Regions from separate parts of the Erwinia sp. Eh17-17 genome, predicted to be linked through region 1. Evidence: predicted binding sites of a transcription regulator. Region 1 holds the regulator's gene; each other region holds the start of a gene.

What was found. Region 1 encodes Fur, which represses iron uptake genes when iron is present. Its sites were predicted from a motif close to ATAATAATGAGAACNACTATCAA; they were not measured.
Region 2: ABEH87_RS13415 (siderophore-interacting protein) is a predicted target of Fur. The motif match lies at 1,508-1,530, and genes of this name have one in related genera.
Region 3: ABEH87_RS06095 (TonB-dependent siderophore receptor) is a predicted target of Fur. The motif match lies at 1,780-1,802, and genes of this name have one in related genera.
Region 4: ABEH87_RS19545 (TonB-dependent siderophore receptor) is a predicted target of Fur. The motif match lies at 1,429-1,451, and genes of this name have one in related genera.

The regions. Positions count from the first base shown of each region.
Region 1 is NZ_JBDFQT010000002.1:588,313-591,448, reverse strand. It holds gene ABEH87_RS08150 (beta-N-acetylhexosaminidase) at 1-1,708, shown strand, start outside; gene fur (ferric iron uptake transcriptional regulator) at 1,764-2,207, opposite strand; gene fldA (flavodoxin FldA) at 2,602-3,132, opposite strand.
Region 2 is NZ_JBDFQT010000004.1:208,896-212,031, forward strand. It holds gene ABEH87_RS13410 (LysR family transcriptional regulator) at 1-527, shown strand, start outside; gene ABEH87_RS13415 (siderophore-interacting protein) at 528-1,433, opposite strand; gene ABEH87_RS13420 (GNAT family N-acetyltransferase) at 1,627-2,754, shown strand; gene ABEH87_RS13425 (hypothetical protein) at 2,958-3,136, shown strand, end outside.
Region 3 is NZ_JBDFQT010000002.1:157,974-161,109, reverse strand. It holds gene fes (enterochelin esterase) at 1-1,280, opposite strand, end outside; gene ABEH87_RS06095 (TonB-dependent siderophore receptor) at 2,016-3,136, shown strand, end outside.
Region 4 is NZ_JBDFQT010000010.1:94,108-97,243, forward strand. It holds gene ABEH87_RS19545 (TonB-dependent siderophore receptor) at 1-1,378, opposite strand, end outside; gene ABEH87_RS19550 (hypothetical protein) at 1,567-2,397, opposite strand; gene ABEH87_RS19555 (hypothetical protein) at 2,394-3,136, opposite strand, start outside.

The sequences.
Region 1 (3,136 bases):
CAGCAACAAGATTGCGACGCTGGAAGCTGTTGATGCGCCGCGGTTTGCCTATCGCGGTGTTTTCCTCGATGTTGGGCGCAATTTCCACAGTAAGGCCGTTATTCTGCGCATGCTGGACCAGCTTGCTGCCTGGAAGATTAACGTTTTTCATTTTCATCTGACTGATGACGAAGGATGGCGTATTGAGATTCCAGGCCTGCCGGAGCTGACCACCGTGGGGGCCAGACGCTGTCACGATCTGAGTGAACAACACTGCCTGTTACCGCAGCTGGGTTCTGGTCCCTTCAGTAACACCAGCGGAAGCGGTTTCTTCAGCCGTGACGACTATATTGAAATAGTGAAATATGCAGATGCCCGTGGAATTACGGTGATCCCTGAAGTGGATATGCCGGCACATGCCAGAGCCGCTGTGATCTCCATGGAAGCACGTCATCAGCGGTTGATAAAAGAGGGCAAGGTCAGTGAAGCCAATGAATACCGGCTTATCGACCCGACGGATAACTCGAATACGACGTCCGTTCAGCTTTACGATCGCACCAGCTATCTCAATCCCTGCCTGGACTCTTCGCTGCACTTTGTTGATAAAGTGATAAGCGAAATTCAGGCCATGCATCAGCAGGCCGGGCAGCCGCTGACACGCTGGCATTTTGGCGGCGATGAGGCAAAAAATATCCACTTTGGTCCCGGCTACAGCGATATTCTTCCCGGTCGTGCGGAAAAAGGAAAAGGGCTGCTTGATTTGAGCCGTGAAGATAAGCCGTGGGCAAAATCACAAGTCTGTCAGAAGATGATAAAAGCGGGCAAGGTCGCTGACTTCGCCCACCTTCCCAGCTATTTTGCGCTGAAGGTCAGCCATCTGGCTAAGTCTCACGGTATTGACCGTATGCAGGCATGGCAGGATGGCCTGAAAGATGCCCGCGATGCAGGGGAGTTCGCGACAAAGCAAGTAGCCGTTAACTTCTGGGATACGCTTTACTGGGGAGGGTACGACAGCGCCAGCGACTGGGCGAATAAAGGCTACCAGGTGATCATCTCTAACCCTGACTATGTCTATATGGATTTCCCCTATGAGGTTAACCCGCAGGAGCGGGGTTATTACTGGGGAACGCGCTTCAACGATGAACGTAAGATATTCAGCTTTGCACCAGATAACCTGCCGCAAAATGCTGAAACCTCGGTCGATCGCGACGGAAATACCTTCAGTGCCAGGTCTGATAAAGCCTGGGCAGGCGCTTACGGCCTGTCTGCCCAGCTGTGGAGTGAGACGGTACGTAGCGATGCTGATGTCGACTATATGATGTTCCCGCACGTGCTGCCCGTAGCTGAACGTGCGTGGCACCAGGCGTCATGGGAGCAGGATTACCAGGCGGGCAAAGAGTATATCGGTGGTAAAACTGAGTTCGTCGATCGCCAGGCTCTGCGCCAGGACTGGCAGCGTTTTGCTAATATTGTCGGGCAGCGAGAACTGGCAAAACTGGATCGGCGCGGGATTGATTACCGTGTGCCACAGCCGGGTGCACATATCATCGGAGGGAAACTGCAGGCAAACATTGCGTTACCGGGCCTGACCATTCAGTACAGCACGGATGCTGGAAAACGCTGGCAGCGTTACGATGATGACCATCAGCCAGAGGTCGCGGTGGGTGAGGTGCTGATACGGGCAGTCAGTGCCGACGGGCTGCGTTACAGCCGTGAAGAGCGGTTATAGCAGGCATAAAAAAACCGGTGGCTGAGCCACCGGTTTTTACACTGAACCTGGCAGATTATTTATCGTGCAGCGTCTCATCTTCACGACAGTCGCCCAGAGAACAGTGACCATAAAGATACAGACTATGGTTACTCAGTTTGATACCGTGACGCGTAGCGATCTCACGCTGACGCTCCTCAATATATTCGTCTCTGAATTCAATGACTTTACCGCAGTCCAGGCAGATCAGATGATCGTGGTGGTGCTGCTGGGTCAGTTCGAAAACGGATTTACCGCCTTCGAAGTTGTGGCGGGTAACGATCCCCGCGTCATCAAACTGGTTCAGCACGCGGTAAACCGTGGCCAGACCAATTTCTTCGCCCATATCAATCAGGCGTTTGTACAAGTCTTCCGCACTGACGTGATGGCCCTCTGGCTCCTGAAGCACTTCCAGAATTTTCAGTCGGGGAAGCGTGACTTTCAGGCCGGCCTTCTTTAATGCGGTGTTATTGTCAGTCATGCGGATATTGTCCTGTTACTTTGCTAGTCACTTAGTGGCTGAAAAGCCCTGAACATCGGTCGGCGCTAAGAACGAGTGCGTTTCAGTATAGAACTGATACTGCGAAATGAAAACCAAAAGGGATGCCTGAAACCGCAAGGGATGTAAGGATAAGTGTCATTACATCCAGGGAAGCGCGCGCCCGAATTATGTCAGGTTAACATTTCGATCTGCCTCATCTCATCGCCCTTTGGGCGACTCACGTCCTTCAAAAAGGGGCAGGCGCTGAGAAAGCGGGTAACCGATGGGGTTATTGTACAGTTTTGCAGGTGAAAGTTACAAACATGTATCTATTACTTCTATAGGAAAAACCACTTTCTTGATGTGAGATACCTCCCACATCAAGTGGTTGTGGTTATGCTTCGATGATGTCTTGCAGCTGAAGCTCATCAAAAATCTGTTTTACCCACCGATCAACACGCTCGTTGGTGAGTTCAGGCTGGCGATCTTCGTCAATGGCCAGGCCTAAGAAGTGGTTGTCATCAGCCATGCCTTTAGAGGCTTCGAAATGATAGCCCTCACTTGGCCAGTGACCAACGATCACCGCACCGTTCGGCTCGATGATGTCGCGAATAGTGCCCATTGCGTCGCAGAAATACTCGGAATAGTCTTCCTGATCGCCACAGCCAAACAGCGCCACCAGTTTACCGTTGAAGTCGATCTCTTCCAGCGTCGGGAAGAAGTCATCCCAGTCGCACTGGGCCTCACCGTAGTACCAGGTGGGGATGCCGAGCAGCAGAATATCAAAGGCTTCAAGGTCTTCTTTGCTGCTTTTAGCAATATCACGAACTTCTGCAACATCTTTCCCCAGTTGCTTCTGGATCATTTTTGCAATGTTTTCGGTATTACCTGTATCGCTACCAAAGAAAATGCCGACGAGTGCCATGAGT
Region 2 (3,136 bases), on a different contig from region 1:
AAGTGATCCCCGTTGAGATGCGCAAACTGGATGAATGGCTGCTGACCGGAAAAGTGGACGCCGCGCTGTGCAGCCGCAACGAGAGCATCTCGCTGGCCCAGCGTGACCGGATTATGGATGAGCGCTATGTCTGCCTGCTGAACGACCAGCATCCGCGCATTGGCGGGACGCTGACGCTCAGTGCCTACCTGGAAGAGCAGCACATTATTGTATCGACCATCAGCGGGCATTACATGGTGGAGGAGCGGATAAAAGAGTACGGCTTTGAGCGCCGCATCGCGCTGGAAGTACCGCACTTTGCGGCGCTGGGGGAGCTGATTGCCTCCAGCGAGCTGCTGGTCACCCTGCCCTCCAGCGCGGCGAAAATCTACGTTGCGCGCGGCAACGGGCGGATTATCGAACTGCCGTTTAAGCTGCCGAACCTGGAGGTATACCTTTATGCCCACACGGAGATTGGCGATATCACCGCCAAAACCTGGTTCTACAACACGCTGAAAGAGACCAGCCAGCGGCTGATGACGCGCTGATTACCCCTCGCGGCGCGGGCCACGGCTCCAGTAGGCCATAAAGCTGATGCACTCCGGCGACAGGCCGCGCTCGCCAATCAGATAGCGGCGCAGCTGCTTAACGGCGCTGGATTCCGCAGCCACCCAGCCGTGGAAGCGCCGATCTGCGCTGTCGGCGCGGTCCCAGAGAATATCCCCCTCGCTCTCTTCACGCAGTTCACCGCGTACCAGAGCGCTTTCCGGCAGCGTCACCCGCTGCTGCACCGCGCTCAGCAACGCTTCGCCGTGCGACGCGCCGCTTTCTTCACGCGGCAGCCAGTGAATGTCGGCAAAGCGGTAGTGGCTGAGATCAATGCAGTCGCCGCGTTTCGGCACTTCGAGGAACACCTGCAGCTGCGGTGGATGTTGCCAGCCTGCCAGCTGTTCGAGGATCGCCTTCGCCGCCGGAAGCGCCGTTTCGTCGGCGATCACCAGCGCCCGCTCAACGTCCGGGTGCGGGTCCCACTCGTAGCCGCCGCTGCTGGTCGGGCAGGCGGCATTCGGGGCCACCATTTGCAGTGCCGCGCCCGGCTCCGCACTCAGCGCCCAGGCAGAGGCCGGGCCTTCGGTGCCGTGCATCACGAACTCCACTTCGACCTCGGCGGCCCCGGCATTGACGTGACGCAGGGTGTAGGTGCGCGCGATGGGACGGATTTCCTGCGGCATCGCCCGCGCTTTTTCCCACCAGGTTTTTTCACCGTCGTTGGTCAGCGTTGACGGGGTGCCGTTGAGCGACGGGAACAGCAGTTTGATGCGCTGGTCCGGTGCGTCCATCTTCATCTGGCGAATGTCATCACCGCTGAACACGCAGCACAGCATCGAAGGTGAAAGCACCTTCTTACGTGCCAGCACCACATTAAATAAGCGATAACCCTGAACATCCGCCATAAATCCGCCTTGTAAACCGGTAAGCCGCGCCCGTGTGATAACGCGTATAAGGGCGGCAAGAATAGCAAAGCTAAATGATAATGAGAATGAGTATGAGGCTTCTTTACATGCTAAGCGCAGGAATAACGGATTGATCCCGGCGCGAAAAGCAGTCAACGTAGCGTTTTCCCTGTGGTAAATACGGAGCACGCCGATGTCCCTGATGGTCCTGACCCAGCTGGCCGAGATACCTGCCAGCCAGTGGGATGCCCTGGCCCCCAACGATCAGCCTTTTATGCGCCATGCCTTTCTCTCTGCGCTGGAGGAGAGCGGTGCGGTCAGTCGTCACAGCGGCTGGCTGCCGCAGCATCTGCTGTGGGTGGAAAACGGCGTGCCACGGGCGGCGATGCCGGGCTACGCGAAGACCCACTCCATGGGGGAATACGTGTTTGACCACGCCTGGGCCGAGGCCAGCGAGCGGGCGGGGATCCCCTACTATCCGAAATGGCTGTCGGCAGTGCCTTTCAGCCCGGTCAGTGGCGCAAGGGTGCTGGGCGATGAGCAGGCGGCCACGCAGCTGTTGCAGGCAGTGCCGACGTTCCTCGAACAGCAACAGCTGTACAGCGGCCATATTAATTTCAGCGATGATCGCGTCAGGCAGGCGCTACAGCAGGATCCGCTGTGGCTGCCGCGCCTCGGCTGCCAGTACCACTGGCACAATCGGGGTTTTCGCGACTTCCAGGACTTCCTCGACCTGCTGACCTCACGCAAACGCAAACAGCTGCGTAAAGAGCGCGAGCTGGTCGCCCGCCAGGGCGTGGAGTTTGTCTGGTATCAGGGCGCGGAGCTGGATGAGACGCAGTGGGATTTTGTCTATGCCTGTTATGCCAATACTTACCTGATTCGCGGCCGCCAGCCTTATCTGCCGCGCACTTTCTTCAGCCTGCTGGCAGAACGGATGCCGCAGGCGATCCGCGTGACGATCGCCAGCCAGCGCGGGGAGCCGGTAGCGATGGCCTTCAGCCTGGTCGATGGTGACACCTTCTACGGCCGCTACTGGGGCTGTCTGGAGGAGTTCAACCGCCTGCATTTTGAAACCTGTTTTTATCAGGGCATGGAGTACGCTATTGCGCACGGGCTGAAGCGCTTTGACGCCGGAGCCCAGGGAGAACATAAGCTGATCCGCGGGTTTGAGCCAGTGCTGACCGAATCCTGGCACCGGCTGCGCCATCCGGGTTTACACGCAGCGGTTGCTGATTTCCTGCAGCAGGAGCGCGACGGGGTGCAGGCATGGGCAGCAGAGGCGCGTTCCGCCCTGCCGTGGCGTCAGTCCCTGGAGTAAGAAGAATCGTATTAAGGATAATCTGGTAAATATCGTTATCCGCTGATGAAATTGCGTCAGACAGCAGCCTTATCCCCTGACATAAGTGAAATTCATCAGCTTAATCACCCGGTTAAGGCTGGCCCTGACGTCGCGCCAACATTATCCCCGAATATACTTTAATGGATTTCACCATTTCACCTTATATTTTGCCGGGGTAACTTATGTCAGCAACGACGTCCAGCTCTAACAGCCCGAACGCCAGCATTCCTACCAGCGTTATCACCGTGAAGACATTTGAAGATCTGCGCCTGACCGAACCCAGCGGCATGGGTGAAGTGGCGATGGTGCTGGAGTACCGCAAAGATTATAAAATGGGCGGCGGCTTATTTGTCTTTGACGT
Region 3 (3,136 bases), 430 kb from region 1:
CCGCCGCGCCAGCACAGGGCGTCATGCCCGCCGGCGAAAATACGGAAGTTGATCTCATGCCCGGCTGGGATCAGCGCCTGACGCATCTGCTGATTGACCCAGGCCATATCGCCTTCGCGATCGCCCGCTTCCTGGAAGATTTTTAACCGGCCGGGCAGCGCACCGCTGAGCACCTGTTCCGTCAGCCAGCCCCTGTCATGTTCTCCGGCTTCAGAAAAATGGGTGACCAGGCGGACGTGGGGCCACCAGAAAGAGCCTGACTGGCTGAGGATGCGGCCAAACCGGGCAGGCCAGTGCAGCCCGGCATACATCGCCGCCAGCCCGCCGTAACTCTGTCCTGCTACCACCGTACGGTCAGCCTGTTCACTGAAGGCGATGCGGCGGCGGGCCAGCGGCAACAGCTCCTGCTGCACCGCCTGCCAGAATGGGGCACTGCACGGCAGTTCTTTCTCGCGCCATTCAGCATTAATCACGTCAATGAACAGCCAGCAGGCGGCGGGCAGCTGGCCGCTGTCCGTCTCCGCGTGGAGGGCGGAGAACAGGGGCTGACCCTCGACCCAGTTCTGGCCGTCCAGCAGGATCACCAGCGGACGGTCTTCCGGGGTAGCCGTGCTGCCGGTGCTGTACAGCCAGATTCGGCGCTGATTACCTAGCAGGGCGCTGTTCCAGGTAAACTGTTGCAGCCGAAGCGCGTCGGGTTTAACCGGATGGCCGCTGTCAGGCGCATGCCAGGCGGACTGGTCCGGTGCCGCAGGCATATGGGCGGCCGACAGGGCGTACCCGCGACTGTTGATATGGGGGTTACAACAGTTGAGGGGGTCAGCAATGGCTTTCGGAAACAGTGAGATCCACCATTCGCGCTGCTGCTTTCTGCGCGCGTTGTCATCGTCGCTGAAGATCGGTGGCAGTCCTGCCGCGTCTACCGGGATCAGGCTGTAGCTGCCGCGCCAGTGTTGCTCAATGTCCGTGGACCAGTGCCAGACATCGGTCCCCGGCAGGCGCTGAAGGCTTTGCGGCTGCGGGCTGTGATGGTCGGTGACGCAGTTAATGTCGATATACACCTGCCGAATGGCAGAACAGCTTTCATTACCCGCCGGGTCACGCCAGAAATAGTTCATCCTGACTTTACCTTCCGTCGCGCTTTCCACCAGCGGAGTGCCGTGATGCGCAAGCTGCTGCCACCAGGCCTCTGTGCCCACGTTACCGGCCACCAGCAGCTGATCTGCCGTACCGGCTGGCTGACATTGCGGCGTGAGTTTTTGCCGTGTTGTCACGATAATTTCCCTTAATTTACATTTAATGACTTAACTGGTGAGACGTTAATCGCACTTACAGTAAGTGACGCTAATGCAAATAATATTGAGAATAGTTTGCATTTGCAATAAGGGGCATCGCAACTTTCTAATGAGTCTGCAAGTTTTGCGTGTATAGGGGGGTTCTGAAGAAAGCCAGGAGAATCGACGTCAGTCGCGCTAAACGGAGATCCCTGAACGTCGCCCTAGTCAATCAGCGCACCTAATGAATTGACGGGGTTTCACGATTTATTTATCGGCAGGCCGGTTCATACGGCAAAACAGAACATGTTCAAGAAGATTAAAAACACAGGCGTCAGGTGAACTCACAGGGGGGGAGACCGGGTTACAACCGGCGTCTTATCACTCCAGCCTGTACGGGTGATTTGCTGCAACAGGCACGTCGTTTTTCTTTGTTTTACATATTGTTGCTTTTACCGCGGAAGACCAGCGATAACTGAAGTTAGAAAAGCTAATGCAAATGTTATTGAGAGTGATTTACATTTGCATTAATATGCGTGGCAGCTGAGCTCAGGCAGAGTGTAACTCTGCATTTAGTAAGGTTTTTTTAAGCCTGCAGCGCGTGCGTCCGGGCCCTGATGCCCCCCGTCACGCCTGCGGCTCGCCGTGGCTAATCAGAAACCTTAATGGATTGGCAGGCTTTATCGGTTCTTTTCGTAGACAAGGCTGTTTCAGACGAGATAACACAACATGATTAAAAAGATGAAAATCCAGGCCCGCCCTGACGTGGCAATAACCTCCGGGCAGGCCACGTTGCGCCTGTTAATCGCCTGCGCGCTGATGGGCGTTCCTGTCGCCCATGCCGCAACCGATAACACCCTGACCGTCACGGCAGAAACCAGCGAAAGCGTGACCGGACGCAACAGCGGTATTGTGGCAAAAGAGAGTGCATCAGGCACCAAAACGGCCACGCCGCTGCGCAAGACCCCACAGTCAATTTCGGTCGTCACGCGTGAGCAGATGGACGACCAGGCCGCGACCTCGGTATCCGATGCGCTGAACTACACCAGCGGGGTGGTCACCGGCTATCGCGGTAACTCCAACCGCAACGACGAAATTATCAGCCGTGGCTTTCGCTACGCGCCAAAACTGCTGGACGGCCTGCACTATGGACTCTCCAGCTCCAGCGGCGGTGCCGGGCAGATCGACCCGTGGCTGTTAGAGCGTGTGGAGCTGGTCCACGGCCCGGCGGGCGTACTCTACGGCCAGGTCAGCCCTGGCGGGCTGGTGGTGATGACCAGCAAGCGGCCGACGGCTGAAACCGTGCGTGAAGTGCAGCTCAGCACCGGCAACCACCACCAGGGGGAAGCGGCGTTTGACTTCGGCGGCAAGCTGAACGACGACAACACGCTGTTTTACCGCCTGAACGGACTGGCCAGCACCCGGCATGAAGAGGTGAAAAATAATAAACAGGAGCGCGTGGCGATTGCCCCGGCGATCACCTGGCTGCCGAATGCCGACACCAGCTTCACGCTGCTGGCCAGCTACCAGAACGATCCGAAAGCCGGTTCGCGTAACTTCCTGCCGATGGCCGGTACGCTGAAGGAAGCCAGCACCGGCTATATACCGTACGACTTCAACATCAACGACCCCAGCTACTATGGCAACAGGCGCGAACAGGCCTCCATCGGCTACGAATTCGAGCACAGCTTTAATGACGCGCTGTCGTTCACCCAGAACGTGCGCTACAGCCATCGTGATGAAGACTATAAATATATGGTCTATACCACCAGTTCAGCCATTAATGACCACACCATTGAGCGCCGTCCGCAACATGAAAAGGTGATGTCTAACGAATTCGGTGTGGACAACCACCTGAAAGG
Region 4 (3,136 bases), on a different contig from region 1:
GGCGTTTGGTCAGGCGATGCTGCGCCACCCACTCTTTCTCATTATTGCCGAGATAATTGGTCCCGGTAGAGCGGTAGTCGTCGTAGCGCAGCCCGGCGATCAGGCTCAGGTTGCCGTACTCCACCTGGTCCTGGAAGTAGTAGCCGGTCTGGTTATAGCTCAGACGGTTGAGCTGGGCGGTATACAGACCCAGCGCCGATTCGTTCACCTGATTGTAGTCCGGATTGCCTAAATCGATGCCGGGTGCTTCGTTCGCGGCATACCGGTAGTTGAAGTGGGAGTCCAGATGCTGATAGTCCACGCCCGCCAGCAGATGGTGTTTCCAGTCGCCCAGCTGCCATTGTCTGGTCACCTGGTTGTCGATGTTGAAACTCTTCAGATCTTCATCGGTGGTATAGGCAAAGCGGTCCAGCTGGCTGTCGCTGAGCGCCGGATTGGTCAGGCGGGTAGCGTAGATGCTTTGCTGATGCGTTTTGACGCCAAAGTAGCGAGCCTTCTGCGCCACGCCCCAGCCGTTATCAAACTCGTGTTCAAAGCTGTAACCGAGCATCCACTGGCGCTGCTTAAAGCCGCTCCAGCGGTCACCGGCGTAGGAGCGGCGCGAGGCTTCAGAGGATTTCAGCGCGGCCAGCGGCATGGTATCCGACGGCGTCAGGCTGGGGATATCCTGATACTGCGCATCAATCGTCAGGCGGGTTTTGTCCGACGGTTGCCAGGTCAGGGACGGCGCCAGCAGATAGCTTTCGCTTTTGGTGGTGTGCGGCTGGTCGTCTCCGGCGCTGGCTTTACCGATAAAGCGATAGCTCCAGTCGCTGTCGGCAATCGCCCCGGTGCTGTCGAGATAGCCTTCGCGCAGGTTGCGGCTGCCGCTGTTAAAGCCGACTTCCGTTTTCTGCTCTTTCTGCGGTTTCTTGCTCTGAATATTCACCAGGCCACCCGGTGAACCATTGCCATACAGCACCGAGGCCGGGCCTTTCAGGATATCAACGTGGTCGATCAGAATCGGGTCGATATTGGCTTTGGTATTGCCGGTGACGTTATACGGCAGCTGCAGGCCGTCGTAATACGAGTTATCCACCGTAAAGCCGCGAATTTTATATTCGCTCATATACGAGGTCGACCCGCGGGTTTCGGTAGAGACCCCAGGCACATAGCGCAGGATTTCATTCAGCGAGTTCGCGTGACGCGCGGCGATCTCTTTACTGCCGACGGTGTTGATCACCTGTGGGGTTTTGCTTTCCGGCACCGCCGATTTGGTGGCGCTGTTGGTATAAGCGGGCAGGGCAGCCGCAGTGGAGTCAGAGGCGCTGACCACCAGCGTTTTTTCATCGGTGGCCGCCGCGTGGGCAAACGTGGCGCAGGTGCTGGCGACCAGCATAGCGAGAATACAGGGCCTGGTATTTAACATGGATTAAGATGCCAATGAGAATATTAAAGATAACGACAATTATTATCATTAGCACTAACTATGCAATAACTTCCGAAAATAAATTTAACGGCTATCAAAAAAACGCGCGCCCGGAGAGGGGCGCGCGTTAGGGGCAATGCAGGTTTCAGAGCGCGGATTTACTGCAAATCGACCGTCAGTTCCGGTGCGCCAAAACTGACCACCGTCGCGTGGGAGGCGTCAAAATAGGCGCGCCAGAAGGCTTCCAGCTGCTGCACAATTTTTCCGGAACGGTAGTTATTTTTCGCATCGCTGTCGATCAGCCCGGCCCCGGCAATATAGACCCGGCTGCCGGCGAAATCGGCCAGCAGATTCTGCTTGCTGACGCGCTGCATCTCTTTTTCCGGCACCAGCAGACGGATCTGGTTATTGCTGTAGAAGCTGCCGAAATCGCTGTTTTCCAGCATATCGGACACCAGCAGCAGGGTTTTCGCCTGCTCCGGTTCCGCTTTCAGATCTGCGCTGATGCGCTTCAGGCTGTCCATAATCTCGCTTTTCGCGATGTTATCGCCCTGTTCCGCAAAGGCCGCCGCCAGCTTTTTCCCGATGGTCTGCTCAAAGAACTGCTTCTGCTGCGTCAGGCAGCCATCCAGCGACTTGAGGCTGTCCATCCCCAGACTGTTACGCGCTTTCTGATTGGTAAACGGGGCTTCCAGCCTGCCGTCGAAGGTGCGTTTCATGTAGTTGTCCTGCAGCAGCGCCGAGAACTGATACATGATGATATGGTCGCCCGGCTGGGCGAAGCGCAGCACCTGATGCCAGATCGACTTCTTCAGCTCGGTCGGCACTTTGACCGTCTGATCGATGACGATCACCAGTTCGCGCCCGCTGGCGGGCGGGCGTTCGGCATCCAGTCGGGCATAGCTGTAGCAGCTGGGAATATCGTTACGCTCGGCGGCATGCAGCGTAGCGCTCAGACCCAGCAGGATCAGTGCGATAAGGCGTTTCATGCCGTCCCTCCGTTACGGGCTTTGCTCAGCAGAGCCTGCACCTGCTGGCGCTTTTGCAACGCGGGCAGCGACAGTCCCTGATCGTCAGCAATCAGCTGCAGCTCGTCGGCGCTGAATGAGGTGAGGTCGCCCAGGGCGTGGATCTGCTGCTTTTCAGCGTCATCGGCAACCGGGGTGACTGCCGCAGGCGCGGCGACCGGTTCAGGTGCTACGGCCTGAACGGCGGCCGGGGCGGTGACGACGGGCTGTGGCACAACAGGGGCCTGAACGACAGGTGCAGGCGCAGGGGCCGGTGCTGCCACCGGGGCCGCCGGAGGCACGCTGTATTCCTGCATCTGAACCTGCTGCTCGGCATCAAGGCGCGCTTTGTCACGGACTTTGCCACTGGCATAGTCATGGAAGGTAGGCAGGGCCGTCAGCGCTTCGCTCTGGCTGTTAGAGCGCTTCATCATCAGACGATTTTGCAGCGAGGTCAGCTTCTCCTGGGCATCGCGCTCCACGCGTTCGCGGCGCATAGCGTGCCAGGTGGCAAATTCTTCGGAACCGCTGAAGTTGCCAATGTATTTTGATGCCGTCTTTGACTCGATCCCGGCAAAGGAGCGGAACAGGCCGATCAGAATACCGATCAGCTGCACGCCGACGAAAATCACTGACAGGATAATAAAGGTCAGCTTGGAGGCAAACACGCGGTTATCGGAGATCTCGTGCGCGGCCTGACGGTCGGCGCTGGCATTGTCTT